2 regions of the Gracilibacillus marinus genome follow, and region 2 is predicted to be linked to the other one. Evidence: riboswitches for the same ligand, from Rfam matches in the RefSeq annotation. Region 2 holds a riboswitch; the other holds the start of a gene.
The links. A riboswitch is a leader RNA that binds a small molecule or an ion and turns the genes downstream of it on or off. The one in region 2 is predicted to bind cyclic di-GMP.
Positions count from the first base shown of each region.

Region 1 (8,069 bases), on a different contig from region 2:
ACTATATCTTTTCCAGAAAAGGTTAGGCCTATTGTTAAATTACTCCTTATATCTCCTTCAAACATAATAGGTTCTTGTCCTAACATGACTACTTCTTTTCGTAATTCAATTGGAGAATAATCTAATAGATTTTTGTTGTAATACATTATTTCTCCATGATCAGGAGTGAGCATATTATTTAACATTTTTAAAATGGTGGATTTACCACTACCACTTTCTCCAAATAAGCAAGTAATTTTTCCTTCTTTTATTTCCAGTTGTTCAATTGATACAATATCTTTATACTGTAGATTGTGAATTGTAAACATATTAGTACTCCTTTCTCTATCTTAGTATATAATATTTTAAATAAAACATGTAAAGGATAATTAGACAAAAGAGTTCTTTCATTACAAAAATCCAAACAATTCGAATCTATTTATCGAATCGTTTGGATTATATATGTGCTAGAAGAAAAAATGATTTGGTTATCTGAAGTTTTTGTGTGTGCTATGCAACCGCTCCGGCTTGTCCGTTTCCCTTTCCGTGGGTTTTCCCCTAAGCTAACTTTTTTAGCAAAGGGCGCTAAAAAAGTGGATTTTAGGAGAAAAACATCCCACAGGAGTAGAAACGGACACTTACACTTTTTGATACTCTACACTTAAAGTAATCATAAAAATGTTGACTTTATTTCATATCGCCAATGATTTTGTCTTTTGATTATGTAGTATGATGAGCAATAGCTATAACAATCAAAAATATAAGCACTTGCAAACGCTACATAACTTCACTGAGCGTAGGCGCACACTCCCACTCCTATGAGATTCTTTTTCTTCTCAGATCCACTTTTCTTAGCGGTTTGCGCTTGAGAAAGTGAGCTGAAGGAAAAAGCCCATGGAAAGGGGAGTGGGCAAGCCAGAGCCGGATAACACACACTCATTACTAATTAGAGTAGTACCGTTTCATCTTTTTTTGCGAAACAATACATATTGCATCATTCGTGTTTTGTATGAAGAACAATAGTTATATTGAATTAGCGAAAATCTCTCTTATCTTCTAGTTTTCTTGATACAAATACGTATGCAATTGTACTAAAAAAAGTGATAAGTAAATAACAGAATGTTTTTTTCATTTTAGCTACCTCCTCATTAAAATGGACGGAATTTCCCTTTCTTTAAAACAAGACTTGGTCCACCTAGCATAAATAAGTATCGATCATCAATGACATTTTTCATCATTTTTGCTTGTAAACCGTATAATTTGTGGCCATCAAATATGGTTCCCATTGCTTCTGAACCACCTAATGATGCAACCGTTCCTTTATTATCAAATTTAAATTCTCTTAATGTTCCACCAAACACAAGCGTTCGTATATTATGTGCACATACATCTGCCTCTTGTATCGCAATTTGAGCAGTTGGAGGGTATGGTCTTCCAGTTTCTTTGTTCATTACCCATGCACAATCACCTAGTATAAAAACATTGTCATAATTAGGTGCACGAAGGGTAGAATCCACATTTACTTTTCCTTTTGTCAATTCAAAGCCTGATTCACCAACAATACGATTGGCTTGTACACCACCTGTCCAAACAATTGTTCCTGCTTTAATTTCTTCTTTTTCTTCCCCAACGATTACTGCATCTTTCTTCACTTCTTTTATCATTGTTTTCGTACGAATATCGATGCCACGATCTGTTAAGGAATGTACAGCATATGCGATTAATTCTTCATCAAATCCTGGCAACACAGTCTCTGCAGCCTCAATATTTATTATTTTCACTCGATTACGAGGAATATCATATTTCTTACACAATTGCGGTATTCTTTCTGCAAGTTCACCAACAAATTCAATTCCAGTAAATCCTGCACCACCTACTATAATTGTTAATAAATCATCGGATGGATTTTCTTCTGTTTTATAACGTGAAAATTGATATTCAATATGGTCACGAATCATTCGACTTTTGTCCACTGACTGAATAGAAAATGCATGTTCTTCCATCCCTTGAATACCAAATGTTGCTTTTTCAAATCCTAATCCAATTACTAAATAATCATATTCCAACATACTATTAGATAATTCGACTTGCTTATCATCTGGATGAATTTTTACAACCGAGTCATGAACAATATTGACCCTTCTAGGATTAATCACATCTGTAATCATGATCCTAGATCTATTCACATCAATCGTGCCCGCAGCGACTTCATGAAGCCATGTTGTTTGATAATGATAATTGTGTTTATTGACTAGTGTAATCTCTGCTTCTTCTGGTGCAAATTGTTGAGTTAATCGCTTCGTTGTCATCATACCTGCATATCCTGCACCTAATACAACAATACGTGGTGTTGTCATAAACTGTCATCCTTTCGTCACACTTATTTTCTACCTTAGATAGTTTTCGATGAAACTACATACAATATGTATCTCATTATAATTAGTATAGCAAAAAATAAGCGTTTTCGCGAAAGATAGCTTGTGGATGGTTAATTCGTGAAGTCACCTAGTTTCTGCGCACTGAAGCTTTACAAAACAAAAGCGGAAGTTTCCGTTAATAAACAGTCTCTTCCGCTTTTGTTTTGTGGATTAAGCATGGATTTCTTTCGTTGCGGGCTTTTTCTTTTCAATAAACTCTCTAATTTGCTCCACACTTATTCCTGCATTCTTTGCTTCTAGTAGTAAATACACCCATTCGTAATCGACTTGATTCATTTGCGACATCACTTATTCCCCCTAAAATACAAATTGTATTTCAGGCAGCTCAGCCATCCGTAAAAAATATACGGATCTGTAACTTTGCGTCCCTATCTCACAATAGGTTTGCCATTATCTGAAATGTACGTATATGCTTTCCTGCATATTTAATCGTCATTTAAGTTTAGTAAATACACCTACGTAACAATCGGATGACAATATAAAGCATTTGTTTCTTGAATACAATACTTTCAATTCAAGATGTTCTACTCATTTATATATATTCGACATCTATTGTTCATATCCTTTTTATTTTCAAAAAAATTTCAAGTTTATTCTTAGGTGTATTGTACTTAAGACTATTTTACCATTTGCAATTACTAAATGTAAATAAATATGAACATTATTTTACTTTTTGCATACACTATATTACATATTAAGAGAATTTTTCATTAGGAGTGATGATATGGGCCGATATTATCGTTATCGTTTACCACCATGGGCACGAGACTGTATTGTTGTATGTGAACGTTGCACAATGCCAATTGTTATTTTTCAAAGTTTTCGTACGATATTCATTCCTACAACATTTGATGTCATCTTATTAGGAATACTTATTGGTATCTTTATTGCATTTCAATTAGAATGGTTCTAATCCTCTTCTTGATTCACTTGTAATCTTGGAAACATATATGTTTGTAATTGATTTGCGAATAGTAATTGTCGAAATGCTTGCTCCAATCCTTTCGACATTTGTATTTCCAATCTCATTGATTGATGCACATAATTCTCTAGTAAATAAATGTAGGAGTCAATATTTAATAATTGTAGTTGTAATTCACATTTTTCTCTATCATCTAACTGAATATATTGTTGATATATTGTTAATCCTTCCACTATCTTTTTCATATCACAATCATGATAACGAAATGCATGCTTTAAATAAAAACAAATATCATGAATCGGAGTAGCTATTCTTGCATATTCCCAATTAAAAAAATATAAGTGATCATCCAACATTACATAATGTGAAGGATTAAGATTATTATGACACAGTACTATTTTTCGTTGACTTGTTTCCTGACTTAATCCCTTATATACATCATTCCATTTTTCAAATTGTTCTATGATCCATTCTATATCACGATAATGCATACACGCTTGCAATTCAAATGGTGACATAAAACGTTTCGCTTCGAAGAACTTAATGTATTCCAATAGTTCTTCTTTTTTTTGTTTTCGATCAAATGACTGGTAATTAAATGTATTCTCATTATTATCCACATATTGAGTCGTACTACCGTGCAATTTGCCAATCGCATGAAAAAAAGAAGCACTCTCATCAATAATATGTTCTGTCCGATTACTTTCAACCCAAGGATGAACAAATAAAACAGTTTGATTTAGGATATAATATGGTTCTTTGTCTTTCGTTAAGATGAGTGGAACAAATCCATATATTTGATGTGTACATATATAATTGTAGACAGCATGCCAGTGACCAATATGATCTATTGTTAGTTTACTTATTTTCAAACCATATATTGTGGTGTTCGTAGTTATTTTATATACGCGATCTGTAATCTTATCTATTTGGATTGGGTTTATATTATAGGCTTCCCAAACCTTTTCCCATTGCAAAGTGCATTACCTCCTTTTCTTACATATTAAAAAAAGAAAAATCCCAAATTACGGGATCTTAGTAAAGTCTTATATGCTTATTCATTCGTCGTGTATTGGTATATATATAATTTGACCTTGTGAAATATCTTCATCTTCTAGTGCATTTGTACGCATGATTTGTCTCGGGGTCACATTATATTTCTCTGCGATCACATCTAATTGATCAGTAGGTTGCACAATATACAATTTGACACGAGAATAAGACGTCTCTTCTTCTTCAGAAAAAATATTCAACAAATAAGAGGCTTCTTCTACTTCTGTCCTACCTTGGACATGAAGTCTTTCTTCTTTCTTTTCTTCCTGTTCTTCTACTTCTTCCATTATTTCCTCTATATTCTCTTCTAACTCCTTGTGCTCTGCCAGGTCTCGTTCTATATCTCTTTCTAAAACAACGACATTATCATTGGCTTGTTCTTCATTTTCTTTTAATTCATCATCCTCTACAATGATTTCAAATTGTTCAGTGTCTGATTCTTCTAGCTCTTCTATCACATCATTAAATCGAGTTAGCTCATTTTGTTGTTCTTGTTCTATAACTATATCTTCTTGTTTTAAGCCATGAATAGAAACCACTGCTTCTAAACATAATGCCTGTGGGGACAAAATTGTATAATCAAAATGATCCACATCAATGGAGATATTTTCTGTTACATCCACTCTTTCTAATGGAATCGTAATATCCATTAGAAATTTATGAAAGAATTCACACACTTCTTCGGATAAGCTCTCCACATGTTCCACTCTCGCACCATCCGGAAGATCGATTTCACTTGCCACATCATTTCTTACATACTCACCTTTTAACTCCATTACTCCCCGTATAGATACTGTATCACTCAGCTCTTGCACGGATAAGACAGGTTCTAGTCCAATCCCTAACATTTCTTTGAGTGGATGTGCTTCTTCAAATGTTATTGTTTCATTCAACGTAAATGTATAAGCTTCTTGCAACATAGTTCCCCCTTTCATTCTGTTCAAACGAACTAGCATTCCATAAAAATATATGTATGTGTATATATAAATATGCGCCCCCTTTATGAAATGAAGAACAATTAGGAATAAATAAAAAAATCGACCTGTACCTATAAAGTAGATACAAATCGATGATTAATTATTTCTTAGCTATTGTCTCAAATGCCTTATTTACTGCATCAATTGTTTTGTCAATATCCTCATCACTATGTGCAGTAGATAAGAATAATCCTTCGAATTGAGATGGTGGTAAGAAAACACCTTGTTCTGCCATCAAACGATAGTACTGTGCAAACATTTCTGTATCAGATGCTTGAGATGTTTCATAATTGTTTACAGGCTCATTCGTGAAAAATACACCAACCATGGAACCAGCACGATTAATATGTAATGGAATTTGATATAAATCAGCCGCATTGCGATAGCCTGCCACTAAACGATCCACTTTTTCATTGATTTTTTCGTATGCTTCTTTCGTCATTTGTTTCAATGTTTCTAAACCTGCAGTCATTGCAAGAGGATTTCCTGATAATGTACCAGCTTGATAGATATCCCCAACTGGTGCAATTCTTTCCATAATTTCGCGTTTTCCACCATATGCCCCTACCGGAAGTCCACCACCGATCACTTTACCTAAACAAGTTAAATCTGGAATCACACCGAAATGTCCTTGTGCACAATTGTAACCGACACGAAAACCAGTCATTACTTCATCAAAAATGAGTAGACTACCATATTCTGTCGTAATTGTTCTTAAAGATTGTAAGAAATCACTCTGCGGTGGTACAACTCCCATATTTCCTGATACAGGCTCTACAATAATTGCAGCAATATCCGAACCATATTGTTCAAACGCATACTTCACACTATCTATATCATTGTACGGTACAGTAATCGTATGTTTCGCAACACTTTCAGGCACTCCAGGGCTATCAGGTAATCCGAGTGTTGCGACACCTGAACCTGCTTTTATTAACAAAGAATCTCCATGTCCATGATAATTTCCTTCAAATTTTAAAATTTTATTACGTCCAGTATACCCTCTCGCAAGTCGTAATGCACTCATCGTCGCTTCTGTACCTGAATTCACCATGCGAACCATTTCAATTGAAGGAACGCGATCAATAACAAGTTGCGCTAACTCTGATTCAAGAAGTGTTGGTGCACCAAAACTTGTTCCTTTTTCAACTACTTCTTTTAATTTTGACACAACATGATCATTCGCATGTCCTAAAATAAGTGGACCCCAACTTAAAACATAATCAATATATTCATTTCCATCAATATCATATATTTTTGATCCCTTTCCGTGTTCCATAAAAATTGGGTTCATTCCAACAGACTTGAATGCACGAACAGGAGAATTCACTCCCCCTGGAAGAAGTTGTACAGACTCTTTATATGCATCGATTGATTTCTGATATGACACCACATTCATTCCTCCCGATCATTATTGTTGTAACCATCTTGCAACATCTTTAGCAAAATAAGTGATAATAATATCTGCACCTGCGCGTTTCATGCTAGTTAGTTTCTCTAATACTACTGCTTTTTCATCAATCCACCCATTTAAACTAGCTGCTTTGACCATGGAATATTCTCCACTTACATTATAAGCAACAACAGGGACAGGATGCTGATTCTTCACCTCACGAATGATGTCCATATAGGATAATGCTGGTTTTACAATTAAAAAGTCCGCACCTTCTTCGATATCAGATTTTGCTTCACGTAATGCTTCTAATCTATTTGCAGGATCCATTTGATAAGTCTTACGATCGCCAAATTGAGGTGTACTATCTGCTGCATCACGGAATGGTCCATAGAAGCTAGACGCATATTTAACAGCATAGGACATTACTGGAATACGAGTAAAACCAGCTTCATCTAATCCTTCGCGTATCTCTTTGACAAAGCCATCCATCATGTTAGATGGTGCAATAATATCCGCACCGGCCTGCGCTTGCGTGACTGCTGTCTTCACATGTAATGGTAATGATTGATCATTATCAACGTCATTATCTTTAATGACACCACAGTGACCATGTGACGTATACTCACATAAACAAGTATCTGCAATAACTAATAAATCATTTGTTTGACTTTTTATTTGTCGAATGGCTTGTTGTACAATTCCATTTTCATCATATGCACCTGAACCTACTTCATCTTTTTCTTTTGGAATCCCGAAAAGTAATACGGATGGGATACCTAATTGAAGTAATTCCTCAATTTCTTGATTTAAATAATCTAAAGAAATCTGAAATACACCTGGCATTGATTTTACTTCATTTCTAATATTTTCTCCTTCTACAATAAACAATGGGTAAACTAGATCATTCACTTTCAGTTCTGTTTCTCTAATCAAATTTCGCATTGTAGCAGAATTTCTTAATCTTCGATGACGTTTAAATGTTGTCATTCTACACACCTTCCTCTACATACTTTTTTGCACACTCCACCATTTCTTCCATTGTATATTTTTTCGGATATGTAACTTTTTTAAAACCACATTCCAATAAACTAGTTGCTGTAGTTTCACCTATTGCTATACATAAGCATGTTTCTTTCAACTTGTTTAAATACATATTCTTAGCTAATTGAACACATGCATGGACAGTAGATGGACTTGTAAAAAAACAAATATCTATACCAGTCTTTAAATGGCTATTAAGTAGCCGTTCACTCTCTTTATTTTCAATCGTACGATAAATTTTCAATTGGGTAAATGGTACACTG
Region 1 is NZ_JBHSDV010000003.1:164,610-172,678, reverse strand. Features, by position in the region: gene ACFOZ1_RS11085 (ABC transporter ATP-binding protein) at 1-308, opposite strand, end outside; gene ACFOZ1_RS11080 (NAD(P)/FAD-dependent oxidoreductase) at 1,128-2,336, opposite strand; gene ACFOZ1_RS11075 (anti-repressor SinI family protein) at 2,568-2,702, opposite strand; cyclic di-GMP riboswitch class I at 2,734-2,816, opposite strand; gene ACFOZ1_RS11070 (hypothetical protein) at 3,142-3,330, shown strand; gene ACFOZ1_RS11065 (hypothetical protein) at 3,327-4,316, opposite strand; gene ACFOZ1_RS11060 (LysM peptidoglycan-binding domain-containing protein) at 4,398-5,309, opposite strand; gene hemL (glutamate-1-semialdehyde 2,1-aminomutase) at 5,470-6,762, opposite strand; gene hemB (porphobilinogen synthase) at 6,781-7,752, opposite strand; gene ACFOZ1_RS11045 (uroporphyrinogen-III synthase) at 7,754-8,069, opposite strand, start outside.
Region 1: it holds a riboswitch for cyclic di-GMP, as region 2 does, so the genes downstream of both, ACFOZ1_RS11075 (anti-repressor SinI family protein) here and ACFOZ1_RS00505 (prepilin-type N-terminal cleavage/methylation domain-containing protein) in region 2, are expected to answer to the same signal.

Region 2 (8,069 bases):
GTTTAGTTAAGAAGTCATGCATCATTGTGTAATCGTCTGCAGCTAATTGCATCGTATATTTTGTCTCTTCAATGCCATCAGATGTTTCTGTTGCACTATCTTGCTTTTCTTCTTGTACTTGAATAATCGTCGTTCCAGTCACTTCTTCTACTTTTTGTAATTGTGTAAGTAATTCACTAATTCCGTTATCAAGTGGTAATTGGTGTTGTAATATACTCGCTTTTTCACTTTCTTCAGTGATCTCATCTTTTCGAGCGTGAATGGCATCAATCATGGCTTGTTGCTGTTTGACTTCACGCTTCAACTCATCGAGATTTTGCTTTTCAGGATAGATTTGTTGATAAAAAAGTGAAATAGCTACAACACTAATAAGAAGTAGACTAACAACTAAGATAAATGTTTTTTTATGTGACCATGTAATCGTCATTTCATATCAACTTCTTCCGGTAAAGAATCTTCTACTAGTTTAAATGAAAAGGTTGCAACATAGTTCTCTCCACTTCGTATCACTTCATCTAATTGCAATTGTTCGATATATGCTTTATTTGTCAGTGCACGGCTAAATTCCGCAATATGTTGATACGATTCTAGCTGTAGTTCCATTGTAATGCCTTCCGTCTTTTTAAAGTTAAAAGACAATAATGTACTATTTTCGTTTGGCAAGCTTGCTTTTGTATCCTGTAAAATGAAAGTAGTAGGAAATACATTGGTTCGTAACTGCTCAATTTGTTTTTCTAATGTTTTTATTTGTTGGTCTGTTACAAGATAGTGATTTAAATCTTCTAATGTACGATCATTTGTTGTTTTTTCTGCTAATAATGTCTCACTTTTTGATTCCATTATCGATTGGTAGGCATAAAAGAAGAAACCAATCCCAAGGCTAACGACGAGTGCAATCGCAATAATGAGATAGATAGAGACATCTGTTTTTTTCTTCTCCGTAAAATTAATCTCAATCATGAGGTAGTCCCCTTCATTACATTTTTTTTCGAAGAGTTAGGCCGTATACATCACTATAATAGGACGCTAAATCATTAGGTAAGGATAATTGATGTATCGGGATATTCAATCGTTCTTGGATTATTTGTTGCAATGTTTGGCGTTTTGGATGATCCCCGACCAAAAGTACGTCTGTGACTTGTGCGGTATCATTCATAATAGAGTAGCGATAAAAATCAATAAAACGGTCGATGGTTAATAATTGATCTTCAATCGACTCTTGTAATAACGCATCTGAATCCATTGCTTGACGTTGATGGCCAATATGAATATGACGGTTAAATATTGGTATCTCTTTATTGAATACTGTTAATACTAAATGATGCATTCCCCATTGAATAAGTAAAAGGTGTTGATGTTCCTTTGTTAATTGAAGTTGATGGAATACACGATAATGTGATAAGAAGGATACATCAGCGATAGCTACTTTTAAATGAACATGTTCAAATACATCAACATAGCTTTGTAATTTGTCTTTAGGAAAGGCAAATAACAGTACTTTCCTAAAGCCATCCTCAGGCCCTTCTTCTAAATCTGCAAAATCAATTAATGGATTTTGGATAGGTAAGCGAATGTTATCTCTTGCTTCTAGTAAAATATATTGTTTTGTTTCTTCACGATTTAGTTGTGCAGGGATTTTTTCCTCACGGATGGTAACAAAAGCATCTGGAACACATATCGCGACATGTTTGTTTTTCCATTTTTTTTGTTGAACAAGTGTAAGTAACTGATTCTGTAATGCATCTTGCTTAACAATTACACCATCATCTATGATACCTTGTTCTAATGGTAGCTCACCATAGTCAACAATCGTTGTTCCAGAGTGAATCAGATACCTAATAGTAGATTCATGGATAACGAGATTAATGCGATCTTTTTTTAGAAAATTCATTGAAATCATCCTTAGAAAAATGAAGTAATATACCAGTTAATGATATCCGTACCGTAAAAATATGTGATAAGTGTTGCGATACAAATGTATGGGCCGAATGGAATAGCGCTTTTTCTATTCACCTTTTTCGTTAGTAATAAAACGCCTGAGAACAATGTACCAAGTAACGTAGATAGTAAAAATACTAGTAGTAACTGCTCATATCCTACAATAAAACCGACTAAGACGAATAACTTCAAATCGCCTCCACCCATTCCGCCTTTACTTACTAGAATAATCAGTGAGATAAGCACAAAGCCGATGATTGCACCAATAAGGGAGGACCACCATGGATCAAGTGGCGATAGGATTCGTAAAACAATAAAAAATGGCAAAAAGAATAGTAGGATTTTATTTGGAATTAGCATATAACGAAGGTCTGTCACAATTAGAATCGACGAAAGGGACACTAGTAATAATGCAATAATTAGTTCTATGCTCCATCCGAAGTGTGTGTAACTAAGCGAAAATAGGATTGCTGTAAATAGTTCTATCGATGGGTAAATGGGAGATATTTTCGTGCGACATCCTTTGCAACGACCTAGTTGTATGACATACGAAACAATTGGAACGAGTTCGTACCAGTGCAATTGTTTTCCGCATTTGGGGCATTGTGATCTATTCGATGCAAATAACTTACTTTCAGGCACACGAATCCCAACAACATTAAAAAAAGAACCGAATACACTACCGAAAATAAAGAAAATGATTTGATAATATAATTCCATTTTAATCTCCTATATATGGTTTAAAGCAAGCTAGTGACTAGATAGAAAAAATCCGAACATGATAGTCTGAGTATATACACCGCTTCGGTAAAATACTTCGCTTTCCGTGGGCACGGCCTCAGCTAACTGTGTGAAGAAAAACACTTCACACAGTGGATCTTCGGCTCGTGCTGTTCCCACAGGAGTCTACGTATTTTACCTCCGCTTTATCTAGTTTGTTCGGATTCTTGTTATTCTTATTTAGTTATGGGCTTGCTAGTGTAGATGTAGTTAATATTAACTATATATCCTTAAAATTCTACTTAATAGTTTTTATTCAAATGTAAAGTTACCATTTTCATCTTTAACTATTTTTCTACTGTCCTCTGATGTTAACTCTTTGTCAGTAAGATACCCACCATCTATTAATTCACCAACAGTAATCTCATCATCATCACCTACAGCTTCATCAATATCCGCCAATCTAGCTGCATCAAGAATTAGCTCATTTTCTGCTTCAGTAGCACTTGTTTTGGAATTTTCAATAATATTCCCAATCGCCGGGATCGCAATTGCCAAAATAATACCTAAGATTACGATAACTGCTAGTAATTCTACTAGTGTAAAACCTTTTTCGTTCTTTAATAGTTTCTTAAATTTTTGAGTCATTTTTATTCCTCCTTTTTATTATTTTTTCATAAAAAAAGACTCACAGCAAAGAAGTTATTCTATGTTGTCAGTCGGTTGCACTACTCGCTCTAGTTTATCCAAGTGCCCATATACAGATAAACTCTCATCGCTCCTATACACATATTTACTTAACTACTATTATACTATAAAAATCGATTGTGTCTATTATTTTTTGTGATTTTTATACCATAATCTAGTAAATATTTACTGACTGATTTTTCTTAAATTATATACTTTCAAAAAGGCTGAACATAGGGATAACGATAGATAAGACAATCCCACCAACTACAAAAGATAGGAATATTATCATGATTGGTTCAATGAGTGATTTTAATTTATCAGATGCTTCTTCTAATTCTTGTTCATAAAATTGAGACACTTTCTTTAACATTTCGTCAACAGCACCTGTTCTTTCTCCGACTGTAATCATCTGTGTGATAAGTCTTGGGAATACCCAGTGTTCACTCATCGGTTTAGCAAGTGATTCCCCACGTTCTAACGCTTCTTTACTCTCATGCAATGTTCGCTTGATAACACGGTTTGAGAGTACACGTTCCGTAATACTAACAGCTTGCAAAATGGGAACAGAACTATTAATAAGTGAACTTAATGTTTGTGTCATTCTAGCTAATAGAGATTTCTGAATAAATTTACCTAGTATTGGTATTTTTAATTTGGCGACATCTAAGTAGTAAGCAGTCTCTTCATTTCTTTCTAGTACTTTATAAATGACAATTAGGAGTAGAACGGCAAGAACAAGTACCCACCAATAGGTTTGTACAAAACTACTAATGTTTAACACCATCTGTGTATATGCGGGGATGTCTTGTCCAAATGAGAGAAACATATCTGTAAATATTGGCACAATAACAGCTAGTAAGAAAATAGTAATCACAACAGCAACAATTCCAATTACAATCGGATAAGTGAGGGCTGTTTTGATTTTTTGTTTCAAAATATATTGCTTCTCATAATATGTTGCCATCCGATCAATAATTTCGTCCAAATTACCACTTACTTCTCCTGCGTGAACCATACTTACTAATAATTCAGGGAAAAGTTTGGGGAATTCTTCTAAAGCAACGGACAAAGGAACACCTTCCTCTAACGATGCTTTAATTTGTTGCAGTGCTTTTTTTAGTGGTTTACTTTCTGTCTGCTCTTCTAATACAGCAACAGATTCCACAAGCGTAATCCCAGCATCAATCAATGTTGCGAATTGGCGTAAAAAAATCACAAAGTCTTTGTTTTTAATTGGATTACCGATATATATTTCTTTGTATAAGAATGGGTTAAGCTCACGTATTGCAAAAACAGTTAATCCAGTTGCTTTTAGCTGACGTAATGCATCTCCTTCATTCTCACTAGTGATTTTTCCTTTTTTCACTTTACCTTCCATTGTTTTTGCTTGATAAGTGAAATACTTCATTTCGTTCACCACCGTTCATTTAGAGCGACTCCATTACATATGGAGCAGCGTGTTTATCTGTGATATAGCCCTTTTTTAATAAATTCTTTATATCCATTGACATTGTGTGCATACCTTGTTCTCGAGATGTTTGCATAATGTTAGGGATTTGGTGCATTTTTTCACTTCGAATTAAGTTTTTGACTGCAGGTGTATTCAGTAATATTTCTGTTGCAGCAACTCTCCCTGGTTGGTTGGCAAGTGGGAACAGTCGCTGTGAGATAATTGCTTCTAATACACTTGCTAATTGCACACGAATTTGGTCTTTTTGATGTGACGGGAAAACATCGATAATACGGTTCATCGTTGTAGATGCACTCGTTGTATGCAATGTTCCCAAAACAAGGTGTCCTGTTTCTGCTGCTGTGATTGCAGTAGAGATGGTTTCTAAGTCACGCATTTCTCCAACTAATATCACATCAGGGTCTTGTCGCAAACATGCTCTTAAGCCATTTTGGAAATTAGTTGTGTCGAACCCTACTTCTCTCTGATCTATAATAGATTGATTATGTTGGTGTAAATATTCAATTGGATCTTCTAGCGTAATAATGTGACGATTCATTGTTTTGTTCATATAGTCAATCATCGCAGCAAGTGTTGTACTTTTACCGGAACCTGTAGGGCCTGTTACTAAGACTAACCCTTGTTGTAATGTGGCAATTGTCTTCGTAACATCAGGTAGGTCCAGTTGATCAATTGTTGGAATCGATGTCGGAATCGTTCTTATAGCGAGTGAAATACAATTTCTTTGAAAAAAAATGTTCATTCGAAATCTTGATACACCTTTGATACTATAAGATAAATCTACTTCTCTATCATTGTGAAGCTTTGTCCACATTGTCTCGTTTAAAATTACTTTTGCCATACTTTCGGTATCTTCTGGCATGAGTAGTGTGCTACCAAATGGCTTTAATTGCCCATCAATCCGGAAGATGGGAGCAGAACCGACTGTTAAATGAATATCTGACGCTTTTTGGTCAAATGCTTGTGTGAGTAATTGTTCAATATGCATCATTTGAATCAAACCTACCTATTCTTCTGTTGCAACACGCAACACTTCTTCAATTGTTGTGATACCATTCGCTACTTTTTGCAGGCCATCATCTAATAAGAAACACATCTTGTTCTCTTTTAAATAATCGCGAATAAGAGAGATATCTTGATTATTCATCATCATTTTTTTAATCATATCATCAACGATTAATAACTCATGAATGGCGATTCGACCTCTGTAGCCGGTTTGACGGCAAGAACTACAGCCTACACCTTCATAAAGATGGTCTACAGTAATCCCGTGTCGTGATAAGATGTCTTGTTCTAAAGAGGTGACAGGGCGTTCTTGTTTACAATCTGGACATATTTTCTTTACTAGACGTTGTGCCATAATAGCAGATAATGCAGAAACGACTAAGTATGGCTCGACTTGCATGTCAAACAATCTTGGAATAGCAGCAATCGCGCTATTTGTGTGTAGCGTACTAAATACTAAGTGACCAGTTAAGGAGGCACGGATGGCGATTTCTGCTGTTTCCCTATCTCGAATTTCTCCGACCATAATGATGTTAGGATCTTGTCTCAAAATAGAGCGTAACCCTGCAGCAAAGGTAAGTCCAACAGTACTATTTACTTGTACTTGGTTAATCCCTTCTAATTGATATTCGACAGGGTCTTCGATTGTAATAATGTTCACGTCTTCTGTATTCAACTCATTAATCGAACCATATAATGTGGTCGATTTACCGGAGCCTGTAGGACCTGTTAGTAAGATAAGTCCAGAAGGCTTTTTGATGACTTGTGCATACTTATTTAATGTATCGTCAGAGAAATCAAGTTCTTTTAGTGTTTTAAAAATATTAGTTAAATCTAATATACGAATAACGATTTTCTCCCCGAATGATGCGGGTAATGTCGAAATACGTAAATCAACAGGTTTGGCATCAATCATGACACGAATCCGACCATCTTGTGGTAGACGAGTCTCTGTTATATTCAAATTAGACAATATTTTCACACGAGCAACTAGTGCATTCAACATATTTTTAGGTAACGTTTTTTCAGTTCGTAACGTACCATCGACTCTATATCTGACAGAGACTTTCGTTTCAAATGGATCAATATGAATATCACTTGCTTTTAGTGTCACACCTGTTTGAAGAATTTGGTCTAACACACGAATGGCTGGTGCTTCCTCATCAACAGAATCCGTTTGATCAAAATTACTATCTAAATCGTAGTATTTATTTATTGCTTGAAGTATATCGTCTTTCGTTGCAATGACAGGCTTGATAATAAATCCTGTAGATAGTTCCAAAAAGTCAATCGCATAATAATCTAATGGATCATTCATCGCAACTGTCAAAATATTTTCGTGCTTCTGAATTGGTATGAGAATGTTATCTCGTGCAAATTGTTTATCTACAATCTCAACTAATTGAACATTAACAGGGAAGTTATATAAGGAAACACTTTGGATTGATAAATGAATTTCTAATACTTCCATTAGTTGCTTTTCTGTAATAAATCCTTGCTCTACAAGCGCATCTCCAAGTTTTTGTTTGGTCTGTTTGTTTTGTAATGCGGTTAAAATTTCTTCTTCTGTGATGAGCTTATGTTCTTTTAAGACATCACCTAATTTTTTCTTTTGTCTGAGTGCCATGATTTACCTCCCATTGATAGATATGATAATTAATTATGCATAAATAGTTCCTGTAAAGGTTTTAAAAAGGGAATTTGGATAAATCTTTCTCTTGGTATGTTAATGTACCGCCATTAAATCCATTAAATTTATTAATGACAAGAGTACCCTTAATATTAGCTCCACTGGCTAAATTCACATCTGCATTCGGAGCGATTAAGAATAGATTGGAGTAAGTACCATCCGTGAAATTTACTGTATTTCCTCCAGTAACAATAAACCCTTGAAATCCTCCACCAGAATTAAAATTGAAGTTCGCATTTTTTGCAAAAATAGATCCATATACTTGTGTAGCTTGGCTAATATTCACTTCATTATTTTCACCTTTTACATAAAAGTTCACTTTAGATATATCACCATTATTATTGATAGTTGAATAAGCATTAGAAAAATTTAATTTATTTTCCACATAAAAGTTCACTGTTCCACTACCAAGAATGGTAATGTGAGTATTTGAAAGATTCATATTATTTACGATAATATTCCTATCTTGATTATTTGTATCAATATAAATATTCTGACCTACATTGAAATTATTGAAGGCAATATCATTATCAAGACTCAATACATAATTTTGAG
Region 2 is NZ_JBHSDV010000001.1:86,615-94,683, forward strand. Features, by position in the region: gene pilO (type 4a pilus biogenesis protein PilO) at 1-427, opposite strand, end outside; gene ACFOZ1_RS00490 (PilN domain-containing protein) at 424-960, opposite strand; gene pilM (type IV pilus biogenesis protein PilM) at 977-1,891, opposite strand; gene ACFOZ1_RS00500 (prepilin peptidase) at 1,903-2,658, opposite strand; gene ACFOZ1_RS00505 (prepilin-type N-terminal cleavage/methylation domain-containing protein) at 2,971-3,306, opposite strand; cyclic di-GMP riboswitch class II at 3,367-3,450, opposite strand; gene ACFOZ1_RS00510 (type II secretion system F family protein) at 3,554-4,756, opposite strand; gene ACFOZ1_RS00515 (type IV pilus twitching motility protein PilT) at 4,776-5,810, opposite strand; gene ACFOZ1_RS00520 (GspE/PulE family protein) at 5,826-7,451, opposite strand; gene ACFOZ1_RS00525 (DUF7305 domain-containing protein) at 7,513-8,069, opposite strand, start outside.